2 regions of the Microbispora triticiradicis genome follow, and region 1 is predicted to be linked to the other one. Evidence: predicted binding sites of a transcription regulator. Region 1 holds the regulator's gene; the other holds the start of a gene.
What was found. Region 1 encodes HrcA, which represses chaperone genes, less so after heat shock. Its sites were predicted from a motif close to TTGGCACTCTCNNNNNGAGAGTGCCAA; they were not measured.
Positions count from the first base shown of each region.

Region 2: the regulator HrcA is predicted to act here: its motif matches at 5,095-5,121, upstream of groL (chaperonin GroEL).

Region 1 is NZ_VANP01000006.1:293,984-301,102, forward strand. Features, by position in the region: gene FED44_RS18085 (SigE family RNA polymerase sigma factor) at 1-348, shown strand, start outside; gene FED44_RS35835 (hypothetical protein) at 345-1,019, shown strand; gene FED44_RS18090 (16S rRNA (uracil(1498)-N(3))-methyltransferase) at 1,045-1,779, opposite strand; gene dnaJ (molecular chaperone DnaJ) at 1,784-2,920, opposite strand; gene hrcA (heat-inducible transcriptional repressor HrcA) at 2,921-3,934, opposite strand; gene FED44_RS18105 (DUF3097 domain-containing protein) at 4,111-4,926, shown strand; gene hemW (radical SAM family heme chaperone HemW) at 4,940-6,160, opposite strand; gene FED44_RS18115 (glycoside hydrolase family 18 protein) at 6,277-7,119, shown strand, end outside.
Region 2 is NZ_VANP01000008.1:366,072-373,190, forward strand. Features, by position in the region: gene FED44_RS22475 (HelD family protein) at 1-633, shown strand, start outside; gene FED44_RS22480 (GNAT family N-acetyltransferase) at 647-1,069, shown strand; gene FED44_RS22485 (serine hydrolase domain-containing protein) at 1,080-2,309, opposite strand; gene FED44_RS22490 (GbsR/MarR family transcriptional regulator) at 2,567-3,265, shown strand; gene groL (chaperonin GroEL) at 3,365-4,987, opposite strand; gene FED44_RS22500 (cold-shock protein) at 5,272-5,472, opposite strand; gene FED44_RS22505 (MoaD/ThiS family protein) at 5,729-6,004, opposite strand; gene thrC (threonine synthase) at 6,050-7,119, opposite strand, start outside.

The sequences.
Region 1 (7,119 bases):
CGCCTGAGGGACACCGACAAGGCACTGGCCTACCTTCGCCAATCGGTCGTGAACCGCTCGCGTTCGGTGCTGCGGCACCGCGCGGTCGTCGAGAAGTACGCCCCGAAGGGCCTGCCGGACGCCCCGAGCGCCGAGAACGGCGCGATCGGCGAGCTCGAACGCTCGGCCGTCATCGAGGCGCTCCGCGGCCTGCCCACCCGGCAGCGCGAGGCGCTGGTGCTGCGATACTACGGCGACCTGTCGGAGGCCGAGATCGCGCACGCGATGGGCATCAGCAAGGGCGCGGTGAAGAGTCACACGGCCCGCGGCATGGCCGCACTACGCATGGCACTGGAGCAGTTCTCATGACCTTCCCGCCCGACGACGAGTACGGCGAGTCGCTCCGCCGTGCCCTGCGCGCGGAGGCGGACTCGGTCGTGCCGTCTCCCGAAGGACTCGACATCATCCGCCGGCGCATCGACCAGCGCGGCCTGCGCGGCCTGCGGAACGTGCTGTGGCTGCGGGTGGGCGCCGCGGCCGCCGGCGCCGTCCTCGCGGCGGGCGCGGTCGTGATGCTCGTCCCCGGCCTGCGCGAGCAGGTCGCCGACCGCACCGGTATCGCGGTGTCTGGCGACGCCCGCGAGGAAGACCCGCAGAGCTCGACCGTGACGCGGCCGCCCGCCGGCGGGACCGCCTCGCGGCCCGGAGTGGTGATCATCGTCACCACCAGCCCGAGCCCGTCACACGGGCGGACCAGCCCGTCCCCGACGCACCGGCCGGGCCCGGCCACCAAGCCGTCGCCGTCTCCGTCCGACCCCTGCGCGTCGCCCCCGGCGCGGGCCGGAGTGGTCGACCCCGACCCGACCCTGCCCGCGACGTGCCCGCCCACCCGGACGACCCGGCCCACGCCGCCGCCGGCCACGCACACCGCCGCCCCCTCGTCGGCTCCGCCCACGGTGACCGTCACGCCCTCGGCCACCCCCAGCGCCTCGCCCACGGAGGCGGCCACGCCCTACTCGGCCGAGACCCCCACCCCCTGACGGCCCCTGCTGACGATCGCGGTCCTCACCAGCGGCCGCAGCGGGCCAGCAGGACGGCCGCCGCGGCCACGCCCGCCGTCGAGGTGCGCAGCACGGTGGGGCCGAGCAGGGCCGGTACGGCTCCCGCCGCGCGGAACCCGGCGATCTCCTCGTCGGTGACGCCGCCCTCCGGGCCGACGATCACCAGGATGTCGCCGGGGACGTCCGGCAGCGTGAGGCGGCTCAGCGGCTCGGCGGCCTCCTCGTGCAGCACGACCGCGAGCGCCGCCGCCGAGACGAGCGAGCAGACCCGCGCGGTCGCGGCCTGCTCGGTCACCTCCGGCAGGTGGAAGCGGCGGGCCTGCTTGGCCGCCTCGCGCGCCGTGCTCCGCCAGCGCGCGAGCGACTTGCCGGCCCGGTCGCCCTTCCACTGCGTGACGCAGCGGGCGGCGGCCCAGGGGACGATCACGTCCACCCCGGCCTCGGTCATCATCTCGACCGCGAGCTCGCCCCGGTCGCCCTTGGGCAGCCCCTGCACGACCACCAGCCTCGGCCGCGGGGGCGGCACCTCGTAGCGGCGCAGTACCGCGGCGGTCAGCGCATCCTTGCCGGCCGACGTCACCGTGCACTCGGCCACCCGGCCCGCGCCGTCGGTGAGGTCGACCCGCTCCCCCGCCCGCAGGCGGCGCACCGACGCGGCGTGCCGCCCCTCGGGCCCGTCGAGGACGATCGTGTCCCCGGTCTCACCGGCCGCCTCCGACAGGAACACGGGAACGCTCACGACCTCACCGGCCGTTGAAGGCGTCCCGCAGGCGGGAGAAGAAGCCCTGCTGGCCCGGGGAGAACTTGCCGGGCGGCCGTTCCTCCCCGCGCAGCTTCGACAGCTCCCGCAGGAGTTCCTCCTGCTGCGGGTCGAGCTTGGTCGGCGTCTCGACGTTCACGTGGATCAGCAGGTCGCCCCGGCCGGTCTCGTTGAGCCGCTGGATGCCCTTGCCGTACAGGGGGATGACCTGGCCGGCCTGGGTGCCGGGCCGCACGTCGATGGCCTCCGCGCCGTCGAGGGTGTCGATCGACAGGACGGTGCCGAGCGCGGCGGCGGTCATCGGGATCTGGACGGTGCAGTGCAGGTCGTCGCCGCGGCGTTCGAAGATCTGGTGCGGCCGCTCGACGATCTCCAGGAACAGGTCGCCCGGAGGGCCTCCGCCCGGCCCGACCTCGCCCTCGCCCGCGAGCTGGATGTGCGTGCCGTCCTCGACGCCGGCCGGGATCCGCACCTTGATCGTGCGCCGGGTCCTGACCCGTCCCTCGCCCGAGCACTCCATGCAGGGGTGCCGGATGACGCTGCCGTACCCGCCGCACTGGGGGCAGGGGCGCGACGTCATGACCTGGCCCAGGAACGAGCGGGTGACCTGGGAGACCTCGCCCCGCCCGTGACACATGTCGCAGGTGTCGGGGTGGGTGCCGGACGCCGCCCCGGAGCCCTGGCAGACGTCGCAGACCACGGCCGTGTCGACCACGATCTCTCGGGTGGTGCCGAAGGCGGACTCCGCCAGGTCCAGTTCGACCCGGATGGTGGCGTTGCGGCCTCGGCGGGCACGCGAGCGGGGACCCCGCGCGGCGCCGGCGGAACCGAAGAAGGCGTCCATGATGTCGCTGAACGGGAAGCCCCCGCCGAAGCCGCCCGCCCCGGCCGGCCCGCCGCCACTCGCGAACGGATCGGCGCCCATGTCGTACATGCGGCGCTTGCCCGCGTCGGACAGCACCTCGTACGCCTGGTTGATCTCCTTGAACCGCTCCTGGGTCTCCGGATCGGGGTTGACGTCCGGATGCAGCTCACGGGCGAGACGGCGATACGCCTTCTTGATCTCTTCCTGGCTGGCGTCGCGCCGGACGCCAAGGGTCGCGTAGTAGTCGTTGGACACTTATGACCCCGCCAGGATCTGGCCCACGTACCGCGCCACCGCGCGCACCGCACCCATCGTCACCGGATAGTCCATTCGTGTCGGGCCCAGCACTCCAAGCCGGGCCAGTTCCTTGTCGCCCGAACCGTATCCGGCGGCCACGATAGAGGTGCCGCGCAGCCCGCTGTAGGGATTCTCGGATCCGATTCTGACGGTGAGTTCGGACAGCCCGCCGGTCTCGCCCAGCAGGCGCATGAGCACGACCTGCTCCTCCAGCGCCTCAAGCACGTCACGCAGGCCGACGCTGAAGTCGGCGCCCGCCAGATTGGCCGTACCGCCGAAGACGATCTTCTCCTCGTGCCGCTCGACGAGCGTCTCCAGGAGCACGGACATGATGGTCGCCACCACCGGCCTCTCCTCCGGCGGCAGCCGTTCGGGGATGCCGGCCACGGTCTCGGGCACCTGCGAGAGCCAGCACCCGTCGAGGCAGCCGTTCAGCACGGAGCGCAGGTTCGCGATCCGGTCCTCGGCGAGCGCCTCGGGCAGATCGACCACCCGCTGCTCGACCCGCCCGGTGTTCGTGATCAGCACCAGCATGACCCGGCGCTCCGCCAGCGGGACGATCTCCACGTGGCGGACCGACGACCTGGTGAGCGAGGGATACTGTACGACGGCCACCTGCCGGGTGAGCTGCGCGAGCAGCCGTACCGTGCGCATGACGATCTCGTCGAGGTCGACCGCCCCGGCGAGGAACGTCTCGATGGCCCTGCGCTCCGCCCCCGACAACGGCTTGATCTGCGACAGCCGGTCCACGAACAGGCGGTATCCCTTGTCGGTCGGGACCCGCCCGGCGCTGGTGTGCGGCTGCGTGATGTAGCCCTGCTCCTCCAGCGCCGCCATGTCGTTGCGGATGGTCGCCGGGGAGACGCCGAGGTTGTGCCTGTCCGCCAGGGCCTTGGACCCCACCGGCTCGTTGGTGGACACGTAGTCCTCGACGATGGCGCGCAGGACGGCGAGCTTGCGGTCGTCGAGCAATGTGTCACCTCCCTGTGCCCTGGAAACACCGACTCTGGCACTCTGTGTTCCCGAGTGCCAAGTGTACGGCTACCACCGCTCGGCGTGCGATAACGAGCAGACGATCAGGGGCAACACGCCGTGAATCCGGGCGCAACCGGCGGGCCGGCGGCCCGGGATTTGCTAGCGTTCCCCGCATGTACGGGCGGGACGTGCTTTCCGGAGACTGGCGGCGGCCACGGCGGGGGCAGATCCCCGAGATCCCGGCCGAGCCCGATCTCGTGGTCGAGGACGCCGAGGGCCGTTTCTGCGGCGCGGTGGTGGACTGCGACAAGGAGGCCGTGACGCTGGAGGACCGCTTCGGGCGGCGGCGGGTGTTCCCGCTGACCCCCGCCGGGTTCCTCCTCGACGGCAGGCCGGTGACGCTGGTCCGTCCCCAGGCCCGGCCGTCCGGCCCGCTGCGGAGCGCCTCCGGGTCGATCGCGGTCGGGGGGCTGCGCGCCCAGGTCGCCAAGGAGAGCCGCATCTACGTCGAGGGCGTCCACGACGCCGCGCTGGTCGAGAAGATCTGGGGACACGACCTGCGTGTCGAGGGGGTCGTCGTCGAGTTCCTGGAGGGCGTCGACGACCTGCCCGCGATCGTCGGGGAGTTCGGCCCGGAGCCGGGCAGGCGGCTGGGCGTGCTCGTCGACCACCTGGTGCCCGGCTCCAAGGAGAGCCGCATCGCCGCCCGGGTCTCCGGCGCGGACGTGCTCGTCGTGGGGCACCCCTTCGTGGACATCTGGCAGGCGGTCAAGCCCCGGGCGCTCGGCATCCAGGCGTGGCCGGACGTGCCGCGCGGCGTGCCCTGGAAGGAGGGCGTGATCGCCGCGCTGGGCTGGCGGATGGACCCCCAGGAGGCGTGGCGGCACATCCTCGGCCGGGTCACGACCTACGCCGACCTGGAGCCCGAACTGCTCGGCCGCGTCGAGGAGCTCATCGACTTCGTCACCGCCCCCGATCAGTCGGACTGAGGGGTCAGCCGGATCAAGGGGTCAGGTCGCGTACGACGGCGTCGGCGAGGAGCCGGCCGCGCAGCGTGAGGACGGCCCGGCCCGCCTTGAACGCCTCGGTCTCCAGCAGCCCGTCCCCCAGCGCCCGCGCGCAGGCCGTACGCGCCTCGGGGGCGAGGTCGGCGAGCGGGAAGCCCGAGGCGAGGCGCAGCTCCAGCATGACGCGCTCGACGGCCCTGTCCTCCGCCGTCAGCACCTCCCGGGCGTGCGCCGGGGAGGTTCCGTCCGCCAGGCGGGCGGCGTACGCGGCGGGGTGCTTCACGTTCCACCAGCGGGTGCCGCCGACGTGGCTGTGCGCCCCCGGGCCCACCCCCCACCAGTCGCCGCCGGTCCAGTAGAGCAGGTTGTGGCGGCAGCGGGCCTCGTCCCCCGCCGCCCAGTTGGAGATCTCGTACCAGCTCAGGCCCTCGGCCGTCAGGGTCTCCTCGGCGAGGAGATAGCGGTCGGCCGCCACGTCGTCCTCGGGCATCGGCAGCTCGCCGCGCCGGATGCGGGCGGCGAGCCGGGTGCCGTCCTCCACGATCAGGGAGTACGCCGAGACGTGGTCGGGACCGGCCGCCAGAGCGGCCTTGAGCGAGGCCCTCCAGTCGTCGTCGCTCTCCCCCGGCGTGCCGTAGATCAGGTCGAGGTTGACGTGCTCGAACCCGGCCGCGCGGGCCTCCCGTACGGCCTCGGCGGGCCGGCCGGGGGTGTGCCGCCGGTCGAGGACGGTGAGGACGTGCTCGCCCGCGCTCTGCATGCCGAAGCTCATCCGGGTGAAGCCGCCCTCCCGCAGCTCCTTCAGGTAGGCCGGGTCGACGGACTCGGGGTTGGCCTCGGTCGTCACCTCGGCGCCCGGCCGCAGGCCGAACTCCTCGCCGACGGCGTCCAGGATCCGTACGAGGTCGGCGGCGGGCAGCAGGGTCGGCGTGCCTCCGCCGAAGAAGACGGTCTCGACCGGCGGCGCGGCGTCCCCGAGCACGCGCCGGGCCAGCCGCACCTCCTCGATCGCGGTGGCGGCGTAGTCGCGCTGCGCGGCGCCCGGCCCCAGCTCCGCGGCCGTGTAGGTGTTGAAGTCGCAGTAGCCGCAGCGCGTCGCGCAGAACGGCACGTGCACGTAGAAGCCGAACGGACGGGAGCCGAGCCCGTCGAGGGCTCCGGGCGGCAGCGCGCCGCTCGCGGGGACGGGATCGCCGTCGGGAAGCACGGAAGGCACGCCTCCAGTCTGCCGTCACTCGCGCGGTGCCGTTGACGGGGTGATCAGAGGGGTCTACGATCGGCGCAATTTACAGGAAACTTTCCTATAAGTTATCCCGGGAGGCCGGCGTGCTCATGAGAAGGACCCTCGCCGTGGCGGTCGCCGCCACCCTGGCCGCCGGGCTCGCGCCCGCCCAGGCCCAGGCCACGACGGGCGGGGACCGCTACAAACGGGTGGCCTACTTCATCCAGTGGGGGATCTACGGCCGGAATTTCCACGTGCGCGACGTGGACGCCAGCGGCGCGGCGGCGAAGCTGACCCATCTCAACTACGCCTTCGGCTTCGTCGGCCCCGAGGGCACCTGCTACTCGGCCGACCCCTGGGCCGACTGGCAGCGGCCGGTGCCCGCCGAGCAGAGCGTCAACGGTGTGGCCGACGCCGACGACCAGCCGCTCAAGGGCAACCTCGGCCAGCTCAGGAAGCTCAAGGCCCGCCACCCCGGCCTCAAGGTCCTCATCTCCATCGGCGGCTGGACCGGATCGAAGTACTTCTCCGACGCCGTTCTCACCCCCGCCTCCCGGGCCCGGCTCGCCGCCTCGTGCGTCGACCTGTGGCTCAAGGGCGACCTGCCCGGCCTGCCCAGCGGCGCCGCCGCCGGCGTGTTCGACGGCATCGACCTCGACTGGGAATGGCCCGGCTCCTCCGGAAACGACGGCAACGTCATCCGGGCCGAGGACAAGCAGAACTTCACCCTGTTCCTGGCCGAACTGCGCCGCCAGATGCGGGCCCACGACCGGCGCGCCGAACTCACCGCCTTCCTCCCGGCCGCCGCCGCCAAGATCGACGCCGGTTTCGAGGTGAAGAAGGTCTTCGGCCTGCTCGACTTCGCCACCGTCCAGGGCTACGACCTGCACGGGCCGTGGGAGAACCGCACCGGGCACCAGGCCAACCTGCTCACCGACCGCCGCGACCCCGGC
Region 2 (7,119 bases), on a different contig from region 1:
GCCATGCAGTTGCGCGCGCTCGGGCGGCGCTGCCGCACCGGTTCGGCGACCGTGCTCGGCGACCTCGCGCAGGGCACCACGCCCTGGTCGGCGCGGTCGTGGAAGACCGTGCTCGACCACCTCGGCCAGCCCTCGGGGGAGGTCACCGAGCTCACGCTGGGCTTCCGCGTGCCCCGCGAGATCCTCGACTTCGCCGCGCGGCTGCTGCCCTCCGTCGCGCCCGATCTCGCCCCGCCACGCTCCCTGCGTCCCGGCGCCGGGTCGCTGTCCGTACGGCGCGTGCCCGACGTCGCCGCGGCCCTTCCGGAGACCGTGCGGGAGACGCTGGACCGCGAGGGCTCGATCGGCGTGATCGCGGCGGACGCGGCCGTACCGGCTCTCTCGGCCGCACTGGACACCGCCCGCGTGCCGCACACGGTGCTCGGCCCCGACGCGACGGGCGACGACCGGGTACTGCTGGTGCCGGCCACGCTCGCGAAGGGCCTGGAGTACGACCACGTGATCGTGACCGAGCCCGCCGGCATCGTGGCCGCCGAGGACCGGGGGCTCGCCCGCCTCTACGTCGTCCTCACCCGGGCCGTGACGTCCCTGACCATCCTGCACGCCCACGATCTACCCCCGGAGCTGACATGAGTGAGGAGCCGGCATGAGCGAGGTCACCCTGCGGTACGGCGGTCCCGGCGACGTCGACGCCGTGCTGCGGTTCTGGCTGGAGGCCGCGGAGAACACCGACCGGCACGACGACGCCGCCAAGGTCGCGGCGCTGGTCGAGCGTGATCCCGAGGCGCTGCTGATCGCCGAGATCGGCGGCCGCGTGGTCGGCACGCTCATCGCGGGCTGGGACGGCTGGCGGGCGAGCCTCTACCGGCTCGCCGTCGACCCCTCCGAGCGGCGCAAGGGCATCGGATCGCAGCTGATCCGGGCCGCCGAGGAGCGGTTCCGGAAGTACGGCGCGTTCCGGGTCGACGCGATGGTCCTCAACGACAACGCCCTGGCGCACCACGCCTGGACGGCGGCGGGATACACGATGCAGACCGACTGCGCCCGCTGGGTCAGGCGCCTCACCTGAGCCGTGGAGGTCAGTCGTCGATCGCCTGGTAGAGCGTGGTCCAGAAGTCGTGGATGAGCCGCGCCGAGTCCGGGGTCGACATCCCGACCTGGGTGAGCAGGATTCCGGTGAGCTGCTTGTCCGGGTCGGCGTAGGTCGAGGTGCCGCTTCCGCCGTCCCAGCCGAACTGGCCGACGGACGCGTAGTCGCCGCGGTAGGTGCGCACTGCCATCCCCATGCCCCAGCCGCCGTGCTGCCCCTGGCCGAAGGACACATGGACGTTGTCGGCGGCCATGGCGGTGCGGGCGGCGTTCTGCTCGGGAGTGAGGCGGTTGGTGGTCATCAGCTCGACGGCGGGCCGGGACAGGATCCGTTCGCCCCGGTGCCTCCCGCCGTTCAGCAGCATCCGGAAATAGGCGTGGTAGTCGTCGACGGTGGAGACCAGCCCGCCACCGCCGCCCTGGAACGCCGGAGGCCGACTCCATCGGCCCCCCTCGGCCTCGTCCCACACGGTGAACTCTCCGGTCCCGGGGTCGGGGGCGTAGAGGGTCGGCAGCCGGTCGATCTTGTCGGCGGGCACGTGGAAACCGGTGTCCTTCATCCCCAGCGGCTCGAAGACGCGTTCCCGCAGGAACGTCTCGAACGACCGGCCCGTGACCCTGGCGACGAGCACGCCGAGTAGATCGCTGCTGATGTGGTACTGCCAGCGCTCTCCGGGCTGGTGCATCAGCGGAAGCGTGCCGAGACGGCGGATCCACTCGTCCGGCTCGGGCATCGGCACCGGCAGGTCGGGTGTGAGCCCCTGCTCGAAGACCGCGCCCATGATCGGGGTGCCGAGCGACGTCATGTCCATGCCGAGCCCGAACGTGGAGGTGAGCAGGTCTCGTACGGTGATCGGCCGCCGCGCCGGCACGGTGTCGTCCAGCGGGCCGTCGATCCGCTTCAGCACCCGCCGGTCGGCCAGTTCCGGCAGCCACTGCTCCACCAGGTCGTCCAGCCGCAGCCGGCACTCGTCGAGCAGGACCATCGCCGCCGCGACGGAGACCGGCTTGGACGTCGAGGCCATCCGGAAGATCGTGTCGCGGCGCATCGGCGCACCGCCGTCGTGGCACATCGTCCCGATCGCCTCGACGTGCGTCTCCTCGCCCCGGCCGACCAGGGCGACGAGCCCGGGAATCCGTCCCGAGTCGACGTGCCGTGCCAGCACCTCGTGCAGTCTGCGCAGCCCCGCCGCGGAGAAGCCGCCGTTGCCGTTATGCATCATGAACCGCCCTATCCAGCATTGTTCGCGAATCTCTGAACGGTCGCAAAGCTACATTGCATTCACGGATCAGTCAACAAACTTTTCGGCAGTACGCCCAGCCAGACATGGGCTTACTATTCCTTCTTGCAATGACCGTGGCACTGAATGCAATAGGTGGACAGCCGCGCTTTGCAATGGGCTCAGAGTGAATGCATACTGTGCGGCGGGTGTGCGGGCGCGGAGCCGCGCATGCCGGCAGACAGGAGACGATTGCCGTGCCCGGAGGCAGACTCACCAACGAGGACCGTCAGCACATCGCCGCGGGGCTGGCCGAGGGACTCGGATACGCGGAGATCGGCCGGCGGCTGGGACGTCCCGCCTCGACCATCATGCGGGAGGTCACCCGGAACGGCGGACCGGGCGACTACGGGGCGGACCGGGCGCACGAGGCCACGCGGCACCGTGCGCGCCGCCACAGGCAGGCACAGCCTCCGACGCCGCCGGTCCCCGACGGCGGCCATGGGCGTGATCCCCAGGCGGTGCGGGACTTCACGGAGTCCTTCACCGCCCTCCTCGTGGAGCAGGGGCTGCCCCGGATGGAGGCCAGGGTGCTGACCTGCCTGTACGTCACCGATTCCGGCGCTCTCACCGCCGCCGACCTGGTTGAGCGGCTTCGCGTCAGCCCGGCGTCGGTCTCGCACGCCGTCGCCTTCCTCGAACAGCAGGGAATGCTCAGGCGGGAGCGGGTTCCCGGCGCGCGGCGTGAACGCTATGTCATCGACGACGAGATCTGGGTGCGGTCCATCCTCGCCTCTCTGCGGATGAACGAGGCCCTGGCGGCCGCGTCACAGCGCGGAGCCGAGATTCTCGGGGCCACGACCCCGGCGGGCGCCCGCTTCGGGTCCTCCGCCGAACTTCTCGCCCTCGTGAGCGAGGCCTTCCGGCAGGTCCTGAAACAGTGGCGGCAGGGCTGACCGCCCGGCGCCCATGCACTTGGGGAGACCGGGCGCAAGGGAAAAGGGCGGCTCCCCCGAGGGGGAACCGCCCTTCCTGGTGAAGCGGGAGAGCAGGACTCAGAAGTCCATGTCGCCGCCGCCGGGCATGGCGGGGGCCTTCTCCTTCTCGGGCTTCTCGGCGATGACGGCCTCGGTCGTGAGGAACAGGGCCGCGATGGACGCCGCGTTCTGCAGCGCCGAGCGGGTGACCTTGGCCGGGTCGATGATGCCCGACTCGAACATGTTGACGTACTCGCCGGACGCGGCGTTGAGGCCCTCGCCCGCGGGCAGGTTGCGGACCTTCTCCACCACGACGCCGCCCTCGAGGCCGGCGTTGACGGCGATCTGCTTCAGCGGCTCCTCGAGCGCCTTGCGGACGATCGCCGCGCCGGTCGCCTCGTCGCCGTTGACCTCCAGCTTGTCGAACGCGTTGGCGCCGGCCTGCAGCAGGGCTACGCCACCGCCGGGGACGATGCCCTCCTCGACCGCGGCCTTGGCGTTGCGGACGGCGTCCTCGATGCGGTGCTTGCGCTCCTTGAGCTCGACCTCGGTCGCCGCGCCGGCCTTGATGACGGCGACGCCGCCCGCCAGCTTGGCGAGACGCTCCTGGAGCTTCTCGCGGTCGTAGTCGGAGTCGGTGCGGTCGATCTCGGCGCGGATCTCGTTCACACGGCCGGAGATCTGCTCGGCGTCACCGGCGCCGTCGACGATCGTGGTCTCGTCCTTGGTGACGACGATCTTGCGGGCGCGGCCGAGCAGGTCGAGGGTGGCGTTCTCCAGCTTGAGACCGACCTCCTCGGAGATGACCTGGCCGCCGGTCAGGATCGCGATGTCCTGCAGCATGGCCTTGCGGCGGTCGCCGAAGCCGGGGGCCTTGACGGCCACGGACTTGAACAGGCCACGGATCTTGTTGACGACCAGGGTCGCCAGGGCCTCGCCCTCGACGTCCTCGGCGAGGAGGACCAGCGGCTTGCCGGACTGCACGACCTTGTCGAGCAGCGGGAGCAGGTCCTTGTTCGCCGAGATCTTCTGGTTGGCGATGAGGATGTAGGCGTCCTCGAAGACCGCCTCCATGCGCTCGGGGTCGGTCACGAAGTAGCCGGACACGTAGCCCTTGTCGAAGCGCATGCCCTCGGTGAGCTCCAGTTCCAGACCGAAGGTGTTGCTCTCCTCGACGGTGATGACGCCTTCCTTGCCCACCTTGTCCATCGCCTCGGCGATGAGCGCGCCGATCTCCGGGTCGGCGGCGGAGATGGAGGCCGTGGAGGCGATCTGCTCCTTGGTCTCCACGTCCTTGGCGAGCTTCGACAGCTCCTCGCTGACGCGCTCGACGGCGGCCTCGATGCCCTTCTTCAGCGACATCGGGTTGGCGCCGGCGGCGACGTTACGCAGACCCTCGCGGACCAGCGCCTGGGCGAGCACGGTGGCCGTCGTCGTGCCATCACCGGCGACGTCGTCGGTCTTCTTCGCGACTTCCTTGACCAGCTCGGCGCCGATCTTCTCCCACGGGTCCTCGAGCTCGATCTCCTTGGCGATGGAGACACCGTCGTTGGTGATCGTGGGGGCGCCCCACTTCTTCTCCAGCACGACGTTGCGGCCCTTGGGGCCGAGGGTCACCTTCACGGCGTCGGCGAGCTGGTTCATACCGCGCTCGAGACCGCGCCGGGCGTCCTCGTCAAACGCGATCATCTTGGCTGCCATTAGGCTAGACCTCCCAGTAGCAGGGTGTCTTCAACGGACCGAGCCGACGCCCGCGACGGCGTGGACCCGCTATCCCTGCGCGAGCCCCATCGCCCCGATCCCGGTTGTTGTCACTCTCGACCTCAGAGTGCCAAACAAGTATTTAGCACTCTACCCCCGAGAGTGCAAGCGGAAGCCACTCTGACCAGCTTGGACGAGGTTCCCGAACACCCGGACGAGCCCGGACGAGCCGAAGGCCCGGCCCGCGGAACGCGGACCGGGCCTCCAATGGTCGCTTGACGGGATCAGACGGCCCGTACGGCCTCCGCCTGCGGGCCCTTCTGCCCCTGCGTGATGTCGAACTCAACCCGCTGACCCTGCTCGAGGGCCTTGTAGCCGTCCATCATGATTGCCGAGTAATGGACGAACACGTCCTTCCCACCGTCTACCGCGATGAAGCCGTAGCCCTTGTCCGCGTTAAACCATTTGACGGTGCCCTGCGCCACTTCCGACTCCTCTTGCTGGGCTGGGGACCACACCCAAGAAGCCCCCGGTTTTGTCGATCGTCTTCGACCATACCCGTGTCAAGGCGTAGAACAACAGAGTCAATCCGCAAACTACTACGGCGCGTTCGCTCAAAGCGGTACAGACGATTATTCACTTTTCTACCGAAAGGTTGAGAGCTTCACCATTCGCTGTGGCGACATCTCACTTCCCCGGCGAGAGAAGTGCATGTCAGGTGCCCGGCGGCGGTGTCGCGGCTCAGCCCCCGGCGACGGCGGGGATGACCGAAATCTGTACCCCGTCCGGTGTGGCGGTGTCCAGCCCATCGGCGAAACGGACGTCCTCTTCTCCGACATAGACGTTGACAAAACGCCGGATCTTGCCCGTCTCATCCAGGATTCGACCTCCGATGCCCGGATAGTCCGCATCCAGCTTCTGCAGGACCTCGCGGAGCGTTCCCCCCTCCCCGCTTACCTCCGCGACGCCGTTGGTGTACGTCCGCAGAATCGTCGGAATCCGCACGGAAACGCTCATTGTTCACTCGCTTTCGTTGCTGCCGATGGGCCTGTGATAACGCTTTCAGTTGGCGAATGCCGCACGGAAGGCGTCGAGGGAGGGGCGGATGACCGCGGACGGACGGGCCTGCTCGGCCACCGCGTCAAGTGTCTTGAGACCGTCGCCGGTGTTCAGCACCACGGTTTCGGCCTCGGGGTCGAGGCGGCCCTCGTGCACGAGCTTGCGCAGCACGCCGACCGTGACGCCGCCCGCGGTCTCGGCGAAGATGCCCTCGGTCCGGGCCAGCAGGCGGATCGCCTCGACCACCTCGCCGTCGTTCACGTCCTCCACCGCGCCGCCCGTACGACGGGCGATGTCGAGCACGTACGGCCCGTCCGCCGGGTTGCCGATGGCCAGCGACTTGGCGATGGTGTCCGGCTTGACCGGCTGCACCACGTCCTGCCCGGCCTTGAACGCGCGGGAGACCGGCGAGCAGCCCTCGGCCTGCGCGCCGAAGATCCGGTACGGCCGCTCCTCGACCAGGCCGAGCTTGATCAGCTCGCGGAAGCCCTTGTCGATCTTCGTGAGCTGCGAGCCGGAGGCCACCGGGACGACGATCTGCTCGGGCAGCCGCCAGCCGAGCTGCTCGGCGATCTCGTACGCCAGCGTCTTGGAACCCTCGGCGTAGTAGGGCCGGAGGTTGACGTTGACGAATCCCCACTTCTCGCCCAGCTCGTCGCCGATGAGCTCGGAGCAGAAGCGGTTCACCTCGTCGTAGGTGCCGTCGATGCCGACCAGCCGGCCGCCGTACACCGCGGCCATGGTGACCTTGGCCGCCTCGAGGTCGGCGGGAATGAACACGCAGGAGTCCAGCCCGGCCCTGGCCGCCGCGGCGCCCACCGCGCCGGCGAGGTTGCCGGTGGACGAGCACGACAGGGTGTGGAAGCCGAAGGCGCGCGCGGCCTCGACCGCGATCGCGACGACCCGGTCCTTGAAGGAGTGGGTCGGGTTGCCGGAGTCGTCCTTGACGTGCAGCGACCGCAGCCCCAGCTCTGCCGCCAGCCGGTCGGCCCGCACGAGCTTGGTCCAGCCGGGCTGCAGGTTGGGCTTGTCCGCCACCCCGGCGGGGACGGGAAGCAGGGAGCGGTACCGCC